Regions from separate parts of the Shewanella morhuae genome, predicted to be linked through region 1. Evidence: riboswitches for the same ligand, from Rfam matches in the RefSeq annotation. Region 1 holds a riboswitch; the other holds the start of a gene.
What was found. A riboswitch is a leader RNA that binds a small molecule or an ion and turns the genes downstream of it on or off. The one in region 1 is predicted to bind cobalamin.
Positions count from the first base shown of each region.

Region 2: it holds a riboswitch for cobalamin, as region 1 does, so the genes downstream of both, C9I43_RS12980 (TonB-dependent receptor) here and C9I43_RS01790 (ABC transporter ATP-binding protein) in region 1, are expected to answer to the same signal.

Region 1 covers NZ_PYSG01000002.1:284,282-293,980, reverse strand. Annotated here, with positions in the region: gene cobO (cob(I)yrinic acid a,c-diamide adenosyltransferase) at 1-361, opposite strand, end outside; gene C9I43_RS01815 (cobyric acid synthase) at 391-1,938, opposite strand; gene cobU (bifunctional adenosylcobinamide kinase/adenosylcobinamide-phosphate guanylyltransferase) at 2,142-2,753, opposite strand; gene C9I43_RS01805 (adenosylcobinamide-GDP ribazoletransferase) at 2,750-3,538, opposite strand; gene cobT (nicotinate-nucleotide--dimethylbenzimidazole phosphoribosyltransferase) at 3,644-4,708, opposite strand; gene C9I43_RS01795 (FecCD family ABC transporter permease) at 4,809-5,894, opposite strand; gene C9I43_RS01790 (ABC transporter ATP-binding protein) at 5,941-6,819, opposite strand; cobalamin riboswitch at 6,950-7,106, opposite strand; gene C9I43_RS01785 (histidine phosphatase family protein) at 7,429-8,184, opposite strand; gene metH (methionine synthase) at 8,604-9,699, shown strand, end outside.
Region 2 covers NZ_PYSG01000002.1:2,856,722-2,866,420, reverse strand. Annotated here, with positions in the region: gene C9I43_RS13000 (DUF3103 domain-containing protein) at 593-1,777, shown strand; gene azu (azurin) at 1,852-2,316, opposite strand; gene rbsK (ribokinase) at 2,477-3,388, opposite strand; gene rihA (pyrimidine-specific ribonucleoside hydrolase RihA) at 3,402-4,364, opposite strand; cobalamin riboswitch at 4,750-4,977, shown strand; gene C9I43_RS12980 (TonB-dependent receptor) at 5,086-7,047, shown strand; gene C9I43_RS12975 (HDOD domain-containing protein) at 7,321-8,049, shown strand; gene C9I43_RS12970 (LysR family transcriptional regulator) at 8,146-9,051, opposite strand; gene metE (5-methyltetrahydropteroyltriglutamate--homocysteine S-methyltransferase) at 9,252-9,699, shown strand, end outside.

The DNA of each region.
Region 1 (9,699 bases):
CCCATGCGAGCAAGGCGGCTGCGGTGTCTTTCTCTTTATCTTGGGTTTCCCATGTAAAACCTGTGCCCATTACATGAAACGCAACCCCCGCTCCTTCAAGTAAATTGCGCTCCCCGCATTCCCAAGTGCCTTTAATAAATTGCACTACCGCCGCTTTTTTACCGTGACCGACAGCGCGGGCAACGGTACCAAAACCTGAGGTAGACTTACCTTTGCCATTACCGGTTAACACCAGCAGAATGCCCTTTTCTTCTTGGGCTGCGGCAATTTTGGCATCAACACCTTGTTTGAGTTTCTGTTGACGCTCTTTGTGGCGGTCGGCCTTGATTTGCGTTTGCTCGTTATCGGTTTGTGCTGTCATGGTCTTTCCTTCGCTCTGCTGCTAAAAACTTATGATTCTAAAATAGCCTGTAATTTTGGCATGTCTAAATGTTTTGCTAACACATCGGCTAAACGGTCGAGTTGTTGCTCACGTATTTGATTGATATCTATCGCCTTAGCATCACTTAATCCCGCCCAGTGCAAAATAAGTTGGCAGGCATCTGGACTATCAAACAAGCCGTGTAAATAGCTACCTAAAATTTGCGCGTCAGCACTTTGCAACCCATCGGCAAAACTCACCGCTGGCACTTTTACACTGGTAAAATCTGGGGTTAACTGTAAAAGCGCATTATTGTGTGCATGTTGAGGCGTGAGATAGCTTGCTTCACCACAGTGGATTTCATATCCCTTCACATCAACAGTTTGTCCAAGCAGGTTAAGCTGTCCACTGACCCGCCGTAATTGTTTGTCGGCTTTAAGTTCAGTGCTTAGCGGCAAGTATCCAAGCCCAATGCTATCGCCAGCACTGCCTTCAATACCTAGGGGATCAGCAATGTGCTGGCCTAGCATTTGATAACCGCCACAAATGCCCAGCACTTTTCCGCCATAACGCAGGTGTGTGGCGATATCATTATCCCAGCCTTGCTGGCGTAAAAAGGCCAAATCGGCGCGCACATTCTTACTACCAGGCAAAATCAATAAATCGGCAGCGGGTAAATGAGTGACGTGATTAGCGGCTTGGGTTTGCAGCGACACATAGTCAAAATCGATATCAGGATGTAACCGCAGCGGATCAAAATCGGTATGATTACTGATCCTTGGATACACTAGCACCCGCACTGTTAAGCGACGATGGGTGTCCTTAATCGGCGCACTTTGCAGCGCATCCTCGGCATCTAAATGCAGATCATGTAGATAAGGCAACACGCCTAAAACAGGCTTGTTTGTATAGGCTTCAAGCCAATCCAGCCCCGATTGCAACAAGCTAATATCGCCACGGAAACGGTTAATCACAAAGCCCTTTACCCGCGCTTGTTCAGATACAGATAACAGCGCCAGCGTCCCAACCAAATGGGCAAATACACCGCCTTTATCGATATCGGCAATAATAATCACCGGACAATCCACCGCTTCGGCAAACCCCATATTGGCAATATCGCCCTCACGTAAATTGATCTCAGCCGGACTACCCGCACCTTCAACCACAATAGTCTGATATTGGCCGGATAATCGCTCGAAGGATCCCAGCACGGCGCCAAGTGCCATTGCTTTGTAGTCCTTAGACTTAGGCCCAAAAAAGGCCGAGGCTTCGAGCGTTGTCAACGCTTTACCCTGAACAATAATTTGCGCGCCCGTGTCTGAGCTAGGTTTAAGCAAAATGGGGTTAAAATCCGTATGTGGCTCAAGGTAACAAGCCGCAGCCTGCAATGCTTGTGCGCGGCCAATCTCGCCGCCATCAACGGTGACGGCACTATTGAGTGCCATATTTTGCGGTTTAAAGGGTGCGACCTTAATACCCTGACGGGCAAATAAACGACATAACCCAGCCACTAAAGTACTTTTGCCAGCGTCTGAAGTTGTGCCCTGTATCATCAATACCTTAGCGCGATGATTCATGCCTGCTACAGGCGCAGTACTGCTCAAAGGCACAGTGCTCAACACCGTTGTTTGGGTATTATCGAGTGCATTCGCACAGGCTGTACTGTTGGTGTTTGAAGAGGGCATAGGTTAAAAATTTATTCTCAATTTGCAGGAGTTAACATAAAAACTCAGCTTGAACATCATTTAAGCCACTAAAGTCTCAGACAACCTAAGACAATCTAAAGCGGTTTTAATGCTAGGGGTAAGCCCGCAACGACTAAGGTCACATTATCCGCTAAGGCAGCAACGGCTTGGTTTAACCAGCCAGCTTCGTCAACAAATTGTCGGCTCAACTCACCTAAGGGCACTATGCCAGAGCCGACTTCGTTACTGATCAAAATCACTACACCTTCAAGCCCAGTCAGCGCATCCACAAAAGCGGTCTTTTCTATCTGCCAATTCGCTAAAGCTTTATCTGTTGACGTTGCAATGGCAAAGTCTGAGGCATTCCACTCGGTAGGCGCGGGTTCATTATCAACTTGCGGATTGGATGCGAGTAATTGATTGGTTAACCACAGGGTTAAACAGTCGACTAAAATCACTCGCCCAGGTTTGGCTAAGCGCGCTAATGTGGCCGTCAATGCCAGTGGCTCCTCAAACAATTGCCACTCAACGCCATCGTCAGAACGGTTCACTTGATGCTTGGCAATGCGTGTTGCCATTTCATCATCTAGCGCCTGCGCCGTTGCCACATAACAGGCATCAAAACCCAGCGCTGTATATTGACGCACTAAGGCTTCACCGTAACGACTTTTTCCGCTACGGGCGCCGCCTAGCACGAGGTGGATCACAGTATGCTACCAACAACGAGCAATACAAAATAACACACTATTTCAGCCACTTGCTGCGCAGCACCTAGGGTGTCACCTGTGTAACCGCCAATTTGACGTCTGAATATCACGATGATCAAACGGCGTAACCCTATCATCACCAACAATAATGACAATGCCGCTAATCCCTTGAGGAATAACAGTACTAGCACGCCACTGGCGAGCAGGATAAACAGATCATTAATGCCTTGATGTTGCGATAACGGCTTTGACTTACTGGTCTCATCATCGCGAACATATTTTTCGCTAAAGATGATACTCGCCGACACCACACGGCTCACGGTATGCGCCACGATAAGCGCCGAGCCCGCCACCACAGGATCGTACAGGGCTAACTCGACCAACAACTGCCATTTCAGCAGCAGAGCCAACATTAGCGCCAAGGCGCCATAGCTGCCAAGGCGCGAGTCCTTCATGATCCGTAGCTTATCTTCGACCGTCCAACCACCACCAAAACCATCAAAGGTATCGGCGAGGCCATCTTCATGGAATCCCCCCGTAAGCAATACGCCAACGAGCATAGCCAACAGCACAGAAACGCCAGCGGGGAGCCAGTTCTGCGTCAACCAAAACACAATGGCACTGAGCAGGCCGACTAAAAGACCGACCAGACCGAAATAACGGCTGGCTTTATTCAACTTATCGCCATCGACCTCAACCCAGCTCGGCATAGGAATACGGGTAAAATAGCCCATGGCAACAAAAAACAAATCTATCTCTTTGTGCCAGCTTTCGCGTTCTGACATAAAGCATCCTTAGTGAATTCACACTTGCTATACGATTTAAGATTAAAACAGTTGGCTAACAGTTATTATTTTAAATAAGTAAAATAAGAGACTTAGCAGAGTACATCATACAACAGCCTCAATCCCTGCATCACTAAAACTCGCCATTTGGTTGTAAAAATTTACTGCAGCTTGAATAAGCGGCAATGCCAAGGCGGCACCCGTACCTTCGCCTAATCTTAACCCGAGGGCCAACAAGGGTTTAGCCTGTAAAAAATCTAACATGCGCAGGTGCCCTTGTTCGTCAGATTGATGGGCAAAAATTAAATAATCGCGCACATTCGGCGCAATTTTTACCGCCACTAGCGCCGCAGCAGTCGCGATAAAACCATCTATCACCACCAGCATTTTGCGCTCAGCCGCGGCTAATATCGCCCCTGTCATCTGCACAATTTCAAACCCGCCTAAGCAGGCTAACACGGCTTTGGGTCCCGTTAAGGCGCGTTGATGCAACAGCAAAGCTTGCTCTATTAACGCCAGTTTACGCGCTAAGGTTTCAGCATCAATTCCCGTACCGCGACCCACACAATCAGCCACATCAAGTTGCATCATTGCCGCCATAATCGCTGCTGCTGCCGAGGTATTACCTATGCCCATTTCGCCAAAGGCAATCAAATTACAACCTGCTTGATGGTGGCGTTCAATTAAATCTCGCGCCATGGCAAAGCCTTTATCAACAGTATTTAGCGCCATGGCGGGCGCCAAATGAATCGCCTCAGTCCCGGCGCCAAGACGTTGATTAATAATGCCATCAACATCTTCAACTGGCGTTAAAATACCGCAATCAATCACTTCGAGCTTAAAGCCCACCTGCCGACAAAATACATTAATCGCCGCGCCGCCATGGGCAAAATTTTGCACCATTTGGCGCGTGACTTCGCTCGGCGCAATCGACACTCCCTGCGCGGCAATACCATGATCTCCCGCAAACACTAGCAGAGTTGGATGAGCGATTTTTAGTGTATCTTGTGGCAACATTGCGCCTTGCACACGGGCAATTTGTAACGCTAAGGATTCAAGCAGACCTAAAGCGCCCAGCGGTTTAGTTTTAAGATCAATCTTCTGCTGAATCATTGGATCCTGCGCGTTACTGACTGAGCTTATTTGAAAAGATACAGCTGATTGAGGCATCCCTACTCCGCTTATACTTATTTAACTTTATTGAACTTTATTTAACTTAATGGAATTGAACGGGGTTGAATTACATGATTAAAAATCATCTCGCACAGGCTTACCCCACCACCCTGCGCCTACGCAAAATCAGTAAAAAGAATAAGCTACCAATGGCTGCAGTAATAATCCCTACTGGCAACTCTTGATTACCCAACAAACAGCGCGCTAATACATCAATCCACACCATAAATAATCCCCCCACCAACGCCGTTAATAAAATCGGCTGACGACCAGGAAATAGCATGCGCACAGTATGGGGGATCATCAAACCCACAAAACCAATACCGCCACAGGTGGCAACCAATACGGCGGTAATTAACGAGCACAGTAACAACATGCTGAGTCGTAACTTAGGTACATTTACCCCTAAGGTATGGGCAGTTTCATCCCCCGCTTGCAGCGCCATAATCTGCCGCTTCATGCCTAAGATAATCAATAAGCTCACCCCAACAACCAGAGTCGGCAAAATAAGTAACGACCAACTGGCCTTGGCAAAACTGCCTAAACTCCAAAACAATACCGAAGCCGTGGCCTGCGGGCTGGCAAAATACAACAATAAACTGGTCAGTGCGCCAAACATAAAAGAGGTTGCTACGCCCGAAAGCAGCATGCGCTCAACTTGACTATTAAGCCCAAGCCCCGATAACGCTAACACAATCAACACCGACAAACTGGCGCCAATAAAAGCCCCTAAAGGTAAGCTAAACCACAACAATCCCGATAACGCGCCCGAACCGCTAAAAATCCCCGAGTGCGCCGCCATGGCAACGTTGTCAAAAAAACCTGAACTGGTAAACAGCGTCAACATCACTACAGCGCCAAAGGAAGCCCCAGAGCTAATGCCAAACAAATAAGGGTCTGCCAATGGGTTACGGGTTACGGTTTGTAATACACTGCCCGCCAGTGATAAACCCGCCCCCGCCACAAATGCTAGCAAAATACGCGGCAGTCTTAGCTCCATCACAATGCGCTCAGTCATACCGCTTGCCTGAGTAATGTTGGCAACCTTATTAGTAAACACGTGAATAACATCCATAAAGCTGATGTTTGCCGCGCCAAAACTGGTCGCGGCTATCGGTGTCATTAATGTCAATATGGCTAACGCCAGCAGCATAAACTGTTGTCTTGTTAAAAGTGTCACCATAGACCCCAAGTTTGAGATGAAATACAGCTTTGCTTACTCCCCTTAATCATTCGCCTTCGCCTCGTTCATCCGCGTTATGAGTGGCATCATAGTAACCATAAAAATAGCTAATTAACGGTTTTTTATGTTGCGGATGGACGGACACCTGAGCGCAAACACCGAACACATCGCCGATACGCGCTTCAGTTAATACCTCTGTCGGTGTGCCCATAGCACTAACTTCACCGTTGTGAATGAGCAATAAACTGTCACACAGGGCGCTGGCCAAATTGAGATCGTGGATGGAGGCTATCACGCTAATACCTAAACTGCGTACCAGCTCAAGAATTTGAATTTGATAGCGCACATCAAGATGATTAGTCGGTTCATCAAGAATCAGTAATTGTGGCTGCTGCACTATGGCGCGGGCAATCAAAGCGCGTTGTTTTTCGCCGCCCGATAAACGCTCATATTGCTGGTGCATTTTATGGCTGAGGCCGACTTTTTCGAGCGCCTTGGCAATGCGTTCGCCATCTTTGCTAGAGTTAGTGTCAAACATGCCCTTGTGCGGCGTTAACCCCATACTGACTAATTGCTCTGTGGTCATGTCGAAATAATGCGGCGTATCTTGCTGGACAACGGCAACACTACAGGCAAAAGCCTTGGACGATAAATATTCAATATCTTGATCAAATAAGGTGATTTTGCCCTGAGTCGGGCGCACAAAACGATACAAACAGCGCAGCAAACTAGACTTACCCGCACCGTTAGGCCCAATCAGCCCAAGCATCTGCCCCGTCGGCAACGCAAAGTTAATATCGGTAAGAATAGTTTTGCCATCAATGCTCCAGCTTAAATGACTCACATCAAGTGCAACTTGTGGGTTGGCTGGAATGGTATCCTTGCTGTTTAACCCATGGCTTGTTTGGATTGCAGAGAGTTTCACCAATGTGGCGCTCCTAGCGAGTCCACACCTGCATTTAAAAAAGGGATATACATAGTTGCTGTACACATAATCGTTATACACATAATCATCTGCTCCCTCGAGTCACCCGCTCAAGAATTTAAGCTGCACGCAGCGATAACAGAAATAGGCAGGTCTCCTGACTCGTCACTTTTTATATTTAAAGCGCTATAAAGTGACTCACAGTTGCGGGCACAGTTCGGGCTGACTGGCGAGCAGTTCCCCGATTCCCTATTATGTTGAAATTAATCTTTAGTTGGCAAAGAGGCTTAGCCATATCAGCCTAAATCTTCCCACACGACTAAAAACTTCCAACACCTATTTCTGTGACGTTAGCCGCAACGCTATAGCAAGGCCGTATGCAATCAGTAACGTCTGAAGAAGGCATTATCCTATATTTACTCTAATAGGCAATCGACAATCACGCCGCTAAGACGATAAAAATCTTCAACTTAGCAGGCGGTTCAAATGGCGAACTATATGACTAAAATATGTGACTAACTATGACTACTCGCCGCTGTTACTAATGAGCTTACTAACTGTGTGCTAGCCGCATGATTGGCAGCGGTTAAGAGTAATCTGACTGAGCCGTTATTCGCAGCGACCGTTCGGCCAATCTAAACGCCAATAACGGCTGCCTTGCTCATCTTGCAGCACATTAATTTTTACCACTGCGGCGACGGGTAAATTAAGTTGACTGAAAAATCCTACTGCTCGCTCAACCCCCAGTGCTCGCGCCATTAAATGGCGTATAACGCCGCCGTGAGATACTAACCATATTTTAGCAGTAGGCGTGAGCGTACCGTCTTGAGCCTCATCTTGATTGAAGACAATAGAATCCAAGGCAATAGATAATTGTTCAAACTCAGCGGCAAGTATTTGCTCAATAGCATGGTTCACTCGCGACTCAAAACTGGCCATAGTCTCACCGTTGGGCGGTGGTGTTTGCCACGGGTTTTGCCAATAGGCGGCTAAATATTCGCCCTCTTGCTGATAAAGCTCATCAAGCCTGCGCCCGTCCCAGTCACCGAAATCTATTTCCTGTAAATCTGATAAAAACTGCGCCTGTAATGGTTTTTTATGCTCAGTCAGTATCGTGTTTGCTGATGTCAAGTTTGAAGATAGCGGCACCGTTGAATGCAGCTCGGCGGCCAGAGCTTGGGCAAAGTCAGCACAGCGGCGTGAGGTTGAACTATAAATAGCGCTACAGACGCTGGCCTGCGCCGCAACCGCCGCCGACATTTGTTGCCACCCCGTCTCACTCAACGGCACATCTACGCGCCCGCGTAAGATGGTGCCGCCTTCACACTCGCCGTGGCGTAGCAATAATAGTTGTATTTGTTTCATCGTATTCCTTGGCTAATGTTCAAGAGCGAATGTTCAAAAACACATCATTCAGGCAGTGATACTTAATTTTATGGCCATTATGTTGTTAAAAAATGGCTTAATGCCAATGAAAACAGCCCTGTTACTTTGCCATTAAAACATTCACTCAATAAATCACCGCTAAAAGTGCTCAAAAACCTCCGATGAGCAGGGTAAATCGTCAGGTGATTTTGGCCTTGCACTGACGATCACAAGTCGCGTACTATGGACGTCCATACGTTTAAACGTCCACGGTGAATATCTAATAATATCGACTGAGCAGAATAAAATGCACCGAGCATAATAAAGGTCGATAGTTAGGCAGTGCTGTGAACCGAATCCTGTATTTAATCCTAGGCTTAATCATGGGCTTAGCTTAGCTGTATTTAAGGTAGCTATTTATGACGATACCCTCTACAAAAGCCAGTCAAATTTTGGCAGACATTCGCAAACAGCTTGCGGAACGCATTTTGATCTTAGACGGTGCTATGGGCACTATGATCCAAGACCACAAGCTAGAAGAAGAGGACTATCGCGGCGAACGCTTTAAAGATTGGCACACGGATGTTAAGGGTAACAACGACTTATTAGTCTTGTCGCAGCCACACATCATCAAACAAATTCACACCGACTATTTAAACGCCGGTGCCGATATTATTGAAACCAACACCTTTAACGCCACCCCTATCGCTATGGCCGACTACGACATGCAGTCGCTGTCTGCCGAAATTAACTTTGCAGGCGCCCGCCTCGCCCGCGAAGCCTGTGATGAAGTAGCCGCAGCCACAGGTATTCCGCGCTACGTTGCAGGCGTATTAGGCCCCACTAACCGTACCTGCTCGATTAGCCCAGATGTAAACGACCCAGGCTATCGTAATGTGAGCTTCGACGAGTTAGTAAGCGCTTACCGAGAATCCACTAAGGCACTGATTGACGGCGGCGCAGATATCATTATGGTCGAGACCATATTCGATACCCTAAACGCCAAGGCCGCACTGTTTGCTATCGAATCAGTATTTGACGACTTATTTGGTCAGCATTCTGAAAACAGATTACCCATCATGATTTCGGGCACGATTACCGATGCCTCGGGCCGCACACTGACCGGCCAAACCACCGAAGCTTTTTATAATTCCCTGCGCCATATCAAGCCGTTATCCATCGGTCTTAACTGCGCTTTGGGGCCAAAAGAGCTGCGCCCCTATGTCGAAGAATTATCGCGCATTAGTGAGTGTTATGTGTCGGCGCACCCTAACGCGGGTCTACCGAATGAATTTGGTGGTTACGATGAAACCCCTGAGGATATGGCGAGCGTTATCGAAGATTGGGCGCGTGAAGGCATGCTCAATATTATTGGTGGTTGTTGTGGTAGCACGCCAGAACATATCCGCGTTATTCGTGAAGCCGTTGATAAACACAACCCACGCGCGTTACCTATCATTCCCGTCGCCTGCCGTTTAGCCGGTTTGGAACCACTGACTATCGACGCGCAGTCTT
Region 2 (9,699 bases), 2.6 Mb from region 1:
GTGCGTTTCGTGCAGCCAGTCTGGCTATGAATAACAAAAGGCGGATCTTAGGATCCGCTTTTTGTGTTTTTAACCTTGGCTTGAACTGACAATATTATCCCAATGGAGCTTTATACCAGTCACATTAACTATCTAATCAGTTCAGAGCCTCACTGGTATTTCAACCCGAGGCGCATTGACGCAGAAATGGTTATTCCCTTTTAAGTCAATGCAACACTGCAGTGGGATGCCGGTGATGATCCCAAAGGGCGACGATTTAACCGCAGCATGGCAACGCGCTTGATACTGCGTTTAAGACTTTCGACAGAGCACCACTATGCCTTCAGCCTTCGCCTTATCTAAAGCGCGTTGAACTCCCGCTGAATGAACAGATAGTTAATACGATTGGTATTACCTCTGCTCAATATTGACTCACTCAGGCTGATTAAGTATTGATATTGGCATTCTTTTTTAGCTCACAATCACTATTCCGTACTCTATGCTATTAATAATTAACGATAAGTTCTTCATTCCAGGTTTACTTGAATTGGAGGCTGTGTTCATATATTGATAATTGAACGCACGTTTAATTTTACTAGGTAAGGAAACACCTATGAAACTACTGCAATCCAGTTTATTGCTGTGTTTATCTGCTTCGACAACCATGAGTTATGGTCAAGCCTTAGATGGGGAAGCATTGCGCTTGCTACAGGCGTCGCTAAAGGACTCAACTTTGGACGTGCAAGCACAATTAACCCACACTAAACGAGCGCTGGCACTCGATTTAAGCCAGCAATATACCCAGTTAGCCCCTATTTTACAGACTGAAATAAACCAATATCAGCTTGCAGTGAATGCCGATAACATTTTATCCCAACATAAACTCAATAATAGTGTGATTACCAAAGCTGATGCATCGATTCGTCGAGTGAAAGGCTTGAGTGCTAAAGCTGATTCTTTGGTACAAGTGCGGTTGGCAGATGAAACCATGTTGGCCGCTTGGCAACAAGGTGAATCTCCTTTATTTGCCTATGAGCCAGACGGTGATGAAAGTCAGTGGGATTATATTGAAGCTTTTGATATTAATGGAAAAGTGCATCAGTTAGATGTGTATAACTTGCCGCAACAGCCTGTTTTTGTTGTGGGTATTGATAGTAAAAAAGCTTTTATGGCTGGATTAGAAGTGATGCGAGCCACGTTTGCCGAGGCGCAGTCAGCCAAGAAAGATGGCGTATTGTTGAACCGTGCGCAAACACAGGCGGTGGCTGATAAACCAATCTCAACCACAGTAATCAAACAAATCTCCTTAAAGGATGACCATGAGCCGTGGATTTCGGGTAGTGCCGAAATTTACGGCATAGTGACTGGGGTTGATCCTAGCCGCGATAAGCCAGTGCTCGATATCGTCGAAATGCCTTATTTAGATTATGCACAGACAACTTATTACCCGAATCAAATTATCATCCATTGGGAACGTTATCGCTGGGCAGCGGCAGATATGGTGTTAATGGAACATGATGATGGCACTAACTATAAAGTGCTGGCGACCAAGTTGTTAGAAGCAGCTGAGCAGATCTTAAAGTCGATACCCGATCCTGAAGCTCAGGGTTATGCGCTGATCCCGCAAATCACTAATGGTATTTTAAGTGCGATGCCTGATGCTTGGTTTACTAATGATGATGACTTTGTTGATGTGTATTACACATTACAAGAAGGGGTTGAATACCCTAACTTAAACGGGGCAAACGGTAATGCGACGACGAGTTTTGCGCCACTGGTGATCCAGCCAAGACAATAAGCATTCCCTTAAACAACAAAAGCGGATCAAATGATCCGCTTTTGTCGTTTATTGCGAAAGCACAAGGCTAAGCATTAAGCCTTGATTTTGAAACTACCCTGCATAATTGCCCAGTGACCTGGGAAAGTGCAGAAAAATTGGTAAGCTTCGGCTGCGTTCATGCCAGCAGTGCTAAACGTAATAGACGTTGATTCGCCGCCGCCCACTAATGGTGTGTGAGCGATAACGCGAGCATCATCCACTTTGACGTAGTTTGCATCAGGACCTGCACTCATGCCGTCAGTTGCCACACCAGACATATCTGCAGCTTTAGCTAATACCCAGTTATGACCCATCGCAGCTTTTGGTAAAGCGCCTGAGTGAGTTAAGGTTAAGGTCACTTCTTTACAGCTTGCAGGAACAGACAGCTCTTTAGTGTCAAATTGCATTGCATCAGTGGCGGCAATTTTCAGTTCACATTCGTTGGCACTTGCTTGGCTGGCAAATAGTAATCCTAAGCCAATGATACTCGTGCTGGTTACGCTACGTAATGCTTTCATCTGGAATTTCCTTATTTGAACAAAGGTAACTGAGCCGTTTGACTCAGATATGCGTCCATAAGCATAAGCAATTTACATTAAATGGGAATGAAATCTGTTTGTAAATTGTGTATATACAACTTTCGTTTTAGGGTCGGAATTTTATTCAAAAACCAACCTATTAGTACAATATCTCATGGCGATAGGGGATTGCGCGTTGTGCGCCCTGACGTGTCACGGTAATAGCACTGGCGGCATTGGCAAACCCCACGGCAGCGGCAATTGACATTCCTTCGCTTAAGCCCACAACTAAAGCGCCATTAAAGGTATCACCTGCAGCAACTGTGTCGATGGCTTGCACGTTGATCGCGGGAACTAACCCCGTAAAATCGGTGCTACTAACATAGGCGCCACGACTGCCTAATGTGATGACGACAATACCTACGCCTTGTTGGTGTAGTAATTGTGCTGCCATTTGTGCATCTTCGGTACCATTGATTTCTATACCGCTTAAGGCCTCTGCTTCTGTTTCATTAGGAGTAATAATATCGACCCACTTGAGGCAGCTATTGCCAAGAGCCGTTGCTGGAGCCGGATTTAATACCGTAATGACACCCTGTTTTTTAGCCATTTGTAGTGCTTTTACAGCCGTCGCGGTTGGGGTTTCTAGTTGGATCAGTAAATACTGTGCTCTGGCAAAAAGTTCTATATGGTTATCTAAATCATGGGGTGACAGACTGGCATTTGCACCTGCAGCAACGCCAATGGTATTTTGACCATTGTCCCCGATAAATATCATCGCAGTACCAGTACTTAGCCCTGCTACCTGGCTTATCCCTTCTGTACTTATGCCATCTTTAATCCAGCTTTGACGCATATCATTGCCGACACTGTCTTGTCCAAGATGGCAGATAAAGTCAATAAATGAGCCTGATTTGGCTAAGCGAGCACAGGCAACAGCTTGGTTGGCGCCTTTCCCCCCTTGCTCTAGCCGATACTCGTGGCTCATCAAGGTTTGCCCTGCTGCAGGCAGGTATTCAAACTTCATTACATGATCGGCATTGGCGCTACCGATAATCAGTATATGGCTCATAAAACACTCACAGTTAATGCTCTTTACGATTGAGATAAGCGGTATCGTAGACACCTAAACTGTCGACCAGCAAATCGACAAAGCCTTGTCTATCAATGCCAAATAGCACTGTAGCATTGGCGGGCTTACCTGTGAGTTGGTAGCGATCAACCACAGTCATGCCTAAGGTCAGCTCGCTTTGTGTTTCAATGCCGACCCAGCAATCTTGCGCTTCAAATAATTCAGGTTTGAGTAACCAAGCAATAGTGCAAGGGTCGTGTAATGGCGCGCCAATAAAGCCCCATTTAGGATCTCTGTGGTAAACCATAAAGAAATCCAGTAACTCTGCGACGCACTTGGCTATTGGATTTTGGATAGCGCGAATGCGTTCTATATCTTCATCCATGATTTGCGCTTGATGGGTGACATCGAGTCCGCACATGGTAATCGGAATGCCAGCTTTAAAGACCATATCTGCTGCCTCTGGGTCGACAAAAATATTAAACTCTGCAGCAGGAGTCCAATTACCCACGCCCGCGGCGCCGCCCATCAATACGATGCGTTCGATTTTATGGTGTAATTCACTGTGACTTGCCAGTAACAGTGCGATGTTCGTCAGTGGCCCTGTTGGGATTAAGGTTACGGGTTGAGTGCTTTGGCGAATTTGCTGCGCCATCAACTCAACCGCCGTCATCGCTTGTGGGCTAAAGCTGGGTTCGGGCAATACGGGACCATCTAGGCCGGTTTCACCGTGGACATTGTCGGCAATAATCAACTCTCGTGCTAATGGCTTTATGGCGCCGCCCGCCACGGGAATATCGCTACGCTTTAACAGAGTTAAAATTCGTAGGGCATTATTGAGGGTTTTATCTGGCGTTTGGTTGCCTGCGCTGGTCGTCACGGCAAGAGGGTTAAGTTGTGGATGTGCTAAGGCTAAGATAAGTGCAATAGCGTCATCATGCCCGGGATCGCAATCAAGAATAATTTGACGAGTCATACTGTTACTTCCATTAAACAGCTGTTCTAGCTGCCTAGCATAACATGACCTATGCTGAGCGCTAGTCGGTGTATGTGACTCAAATGATAAAGTGTGACTCTTTTCATCTTTTGCTCAGTAAGTTGCTAAATATATTTGATTTATTTATGCGGGTGAGTGCTTAATTGCTTGTGGCAGCCGTGTTTTTGATACCGCACATCTGGCGCTATATTTAAGCAAAAAATCACGATAATGATAGAGGGCAATAGCGTCGAGGATTTATGTGGATTAATGGACTTTTATCCATATAGACGTCTATAATGCGCGCGATTACTGCTAAATAGCAGTATATTTAATAAAAAAAGGTTACCAGCAACGACATTCTGCTTTTAACCCCAGCTTAAATATTAAGTCAACCTTCTGAGGTGCTCGCCTGCTAAGGCTGCGAGATAATCGGGAAGCCTGTGAAATTCTGGCACTGCCCCCGCAACGGTAAAAAGTGAGAGACAGCCGTACGCGAGTTAAGAGTCTAAGATGGACTCAATAGTCGTAGTATGAAAGATGAGTCTCGCGTTAATCCGTAATGGATTAACCTAGCTTAAGTCCGGAGACCGGCCCTAAAGGTGTTTTTGAGATTTCGGTGGGCAGATCTCAAAATGCGATAGCCTATGTCAGTATTGATACTGAATGAAGCATATCGTGGCGCTAATGCCCCGTTTTCCTTGCAGGAGTTAAAGGTAAAATGGGAACAAATCCAACAAAAATCGCGCTGCTAATGAGTAGCCTTTGCAGTTTTTCACTTATCGTGCCTGCTATGGCAGCTAACGATACCAGTACCGCTAAAGTCGACGAGCATGTTGTCGTGATTGGTCGCTCTGATAATACTCCGCTAAACATTGCCGCTAATGTAAATGTGATTGATGCCGCGGCCATTGAAATGAGTGGCGCAACGAGCGTAACCGAAGTATTGCGTGGTCAAAGTGGTATTCAACTTTCTGATAATAATATCGGCACTAGCTTTGCTATGCGCGGCTTTAGCGCGAGCACGGCGGTCAACAATACCCTGATTTTGCTCGATGGTCGCCGTCTTAATAATATTGATATTGCAGCGCCAAGCCTCAATGCGATTCCGCTTAACCAAGTGGAACGTATCGAAATATTATCTGGCAGTGCTGGTGTGCTTTATGGCGATCAAGCCGTTGGTGGTGTTATCAATATTGTTACTAAATCCCCTGAAAATACTGGTGGTAGCATGCAGTTGTCTGGTGGCAGCTTTGATACCTATGAAGGCCGTGGTGATATTTCAGGTGCCATTAATAAAGATTGGCGCTACTTTTTAACGGGCAGCTACAATCAAGGCGATAATTATCGTGAGCACAATGCTAACGAAACCGGTTCTATTTTAGGGCGTATTCAGTATAAAACTGCCACCGATTCGTTTTTTGTTGAAACCAGTTATTACGATGATGATCGTGAAAACCCAGGCTCACTCACCAAGGCACAATTTAAAGCCGATCCGCGCCATTCTGATAATACCCAAGAGTATATTCACGAGATGACCACCGCGGCACGTACCGGTTATCAGCACCAACTGACTCAACACTGGGCGCTTGCGGCGGATGTCGATTATAGCGATACCTTAGTTTCTTCGTTGAACTGGGGCGCTAATAGCCAAAATACCCGCTCAATGCTGATGTTTAGCCCTAAAGCGATCGCTAATTATACTACGCAGCAAGGTGAGCTGAACTTAGTGACAGGTTTAGATATTAGTCGTGGTAAGGCTGATTTTGATAGCATGCAACGTAGTAATGTGCAGCAGACACAGAGTGCCTATGTGCATGCGACAGTGCCTTTAAGCCCTACGTTAAGTTATGTGGTGGGTGGGCGTTATGCTTGGATTCAAGATGAATTAAAAGATGGTCAAGTCTATCCTCTGGGTATTGACCTTGATGAAGATGCCCATGCCTTTGAACTAGGACTCAACTATCGTCCTAGTGCCGAGCATAGACTGTATTTACGTGTCGATGATAACTTTCGTTTTGCTAAGGTCGATGAGCAAGCTTACACCCCTAAAGATGTGTTTGGCTTAAAGCCACAAACGGGTCGCTCCTATGAAGCGGGCTGGGATTGGACTCTTACTAGCCAAACTTTACGAATTAGCTTATATCGCCTCGATTTAGAAGATGAAATCGTGTTTGATCCTAGTGCGCCAATGCCAGAAGGTGGCAGCTTCCAAGGTGCTAACGTCAATGCTGATGCTTCACGTCGTTATGGCGCGAGTGCCGATTGGGATTGGCAGATTACTCAAGCGTTGCAGCTAGGGTTAGAATATAACTATACCGATGCCGAATTTACTGACGGTTTAAACGATGGCAAGCAATTGTCTTGGGTGGCAGAGCATACTGGGCGCGGTTATCTCAGCATGGATATTGCCGAACATTTCCAAGTATTTGCCGAAGCTATTTATACCGGCGATCGTTTTATCGAAGGCGATAATGGCAATGAAGGTGATAAGTTAGCCAGTTATGTACTGAGTAATTTAGCCCTTAACTATACCCGTGATGCTTGGCTGGCGAGTTTGCGCATCGATAACCTATTTGATAAAGATTATGTCAGTTCAGGTTATTATGGCGGGGCTTGGGGCGATAGTTACTACTCAGGCCGTGGCCGTGATGTACGCTTTACCGTGGGTTATCGTTTCTAAGCTTGATAAATCCTTTTTAAAGCCAGACTAAGTCTGGCTTTTTTATTCTTACATTCCATTCAATGCATAAATCTTAAAGTACGATAATTTTGAATATTGTTTAAGTTGTTTGTATTAACTGTCGTTATCTATAGTTGTTAGTGAGTTTGAATAAAAATGGGCGTCACTAATGCCATTACTGCGCTCTCTATAGCTAAAATGATGAGTATTTTGGTATGGTATGCGCTGTAACCGAACCAATACCAGTGCAAATTAATAGGTGTAAAGTGTTTTATGACAGATCTTGAGCAGCAGGTTTTTTCTCAAGTTAGCGCTATCATCGCCAATGAAGAACAAGTGATCGGCCGCCGAGGAATTTTAATTCCACTCAAAAAGGCGATCCTTGCTGAAGGCGATATTCGTAACGTGATTGATATTGTCTCGAGCGATCCGGCATTGTCAGCTCATATGCTAATGCGGAGTAATTCGGCGCAGGCGGCGGTGGTTGAAAACCACAAAGCGCGTTCGTTGAAAGAGGCGCTGATCCGCCTAGGTCAGGTGAATATCTATCGCTACGCCTTTGCGTTTTATCTCAAAGAACGCCTCGATGAGTTGCCTCAGCCCTATAAAAAGTTAGTTCATGGTTATTGGAAGCTAACAGAAAATATCGCCACGGATGCAGTAGACAGTTTGGTCGATATGGAAGGTGTTGACATTGATGCCGACGAAGTACAAACACTAGCCTTATTTAGTGTGTTTGGCCTCATTATCGCATTAACCGCATTTGCTTATTTAAATGCTAATGCCGAACAACCGTTCCCGTTGAGTGCGATTAAATCAGTGATTGATAATCAGCAACAGACACTAACAATAGAGGCCTTTGAGGCACTCGATTTAGATCAAGATTTACGCCAAGAGTTTATGATTGCGCACAATCTGCGCCAAACAGGTAACCCTAATTCAGCAGGTTTAATCCTGCGCCGCGTATTATCTATTCGTGGCTTACTGATGAATCCGCTGTAATTATTTTGCTCGAAAACCCTATAATGCGTTGATTAAATAATGAGTTTAAAGCAAATAACCAGCCTGAATTTTGTAGGCTGGTTATTGTAGAACGAATTAATTACCGTTGTTTTGACGGGATAACCCTTCATTTGCCACTAACTGTAACCACTGCTGAATCAATACAGAATTATTACTATGGCGGCGATAGGCGCCAAACAAGGGACGTTTTAAACCTTCTGCGCCCAGTTTTACCGTTGTTAAACTCAAGCCATGTGCCTCATTAATCGACCAGTTCGGTAACGCGGCGATACCGTCTTTGCAGGCGATACGTTGTAGTAACATCATGGTTAAATCACAGGTTTTTTGCTCGCCAGCTTCAACGCCAGCAGGTTCTAAAAAGTGACGGTAAATGTCTAAACGGGCCAGTGGCACTGGATAGCTGATAATCGGTAAACGCGTCAATTGTTTCGGGGTGATATAAGCTTCTTTCGCTAAAGGATGATCGTTGGCCACCACTAATTTCACTTCAAAATCAAATAAATGCTGATAAGCCAATGAATGCCCAGGCACAGGATCTGAGGTGAGCACAATATCTAACTCTCCCATTTCTAGGGCGTTAAGCGAATCGAACAGATGACGACTAGACAAGTCTAACTCTGCTAGTGGGTGTTGTTGCCTAAACTTTTCCATTACAGGCATTAGCCAGCGAAAACAGCTGTGGCATTCAATGCCGACTCGTAACTGATTAATTTCGGTTTCAAGTCCATTCTTTAGATCACTTTCGGTCTCTAACACCTTAGGCAAAATTTCTTCGGCCAGATGTAATAATCGCGCACCTTCTTGGGTGAATGATAGCGGCTTACTTTTACGCACAAAAATGGGCGAATTAATTCGCAGCTCTAACTCTTTAATTTGATGTGAGAGGGCTGACTGAGTGACAAAACGTTTTTTGGCCGCGCCCGCCAAGCTGCCACTTTCCTTTAGTGCCATTAAGGTGCGCAGGTGTCTTAGTTCGATCATGTTCACTCCAAGTGAATTTCGCTCATGTTGTGCTTGAAATCAATTCGGTTGCTGGGATAGAGATTAACACAATAAACTTCTAGACGTCCAGACGCCTGTTGTTATTTATCTCGGCAGACAGATTTTAAAGTGCCAAGAGAACACAACCGAGTGGGTGCGCGTGCCGAATAGGGCTCATTTCAAATAAAGGAAAATAGAATATGCAACTAAATAGTCTTGGATTTCCCCGTATTGGTCGCCGTCGTGAACTGAAATTTGCCTTAGAGGCTTATTGGCGCGGAGAAAGCACGCAAGCTCAACTTTGTGAGGTAGCTGCAGAACTTCGTCGCACTCATTGGCAATGGCAGAGTGAGGCGGGTATTGAGCAAGTGCCTGTAGGGGATTTTGCTTTTTACGATCAAGTGCTGACTTTAAGCGCCACGTTAAATGCGATTCCTGAGCGTCACCGTGGTGAAGGCAATGTGGATTTAGACACCTTATTCCGTGTTGCCCGTGGCCGGGCACCAACAGGCACAGATGCTCCAGCATCTGAAATGACCAAGTTCTTTAATACTAACTATCACTATTTAGTGCCTGAGTTGTCGCAAAACCAAGTATTTAGTATTGCTTATGAACAGTTTTTTGATGAAGTTAACGAAGCGAAAGCTC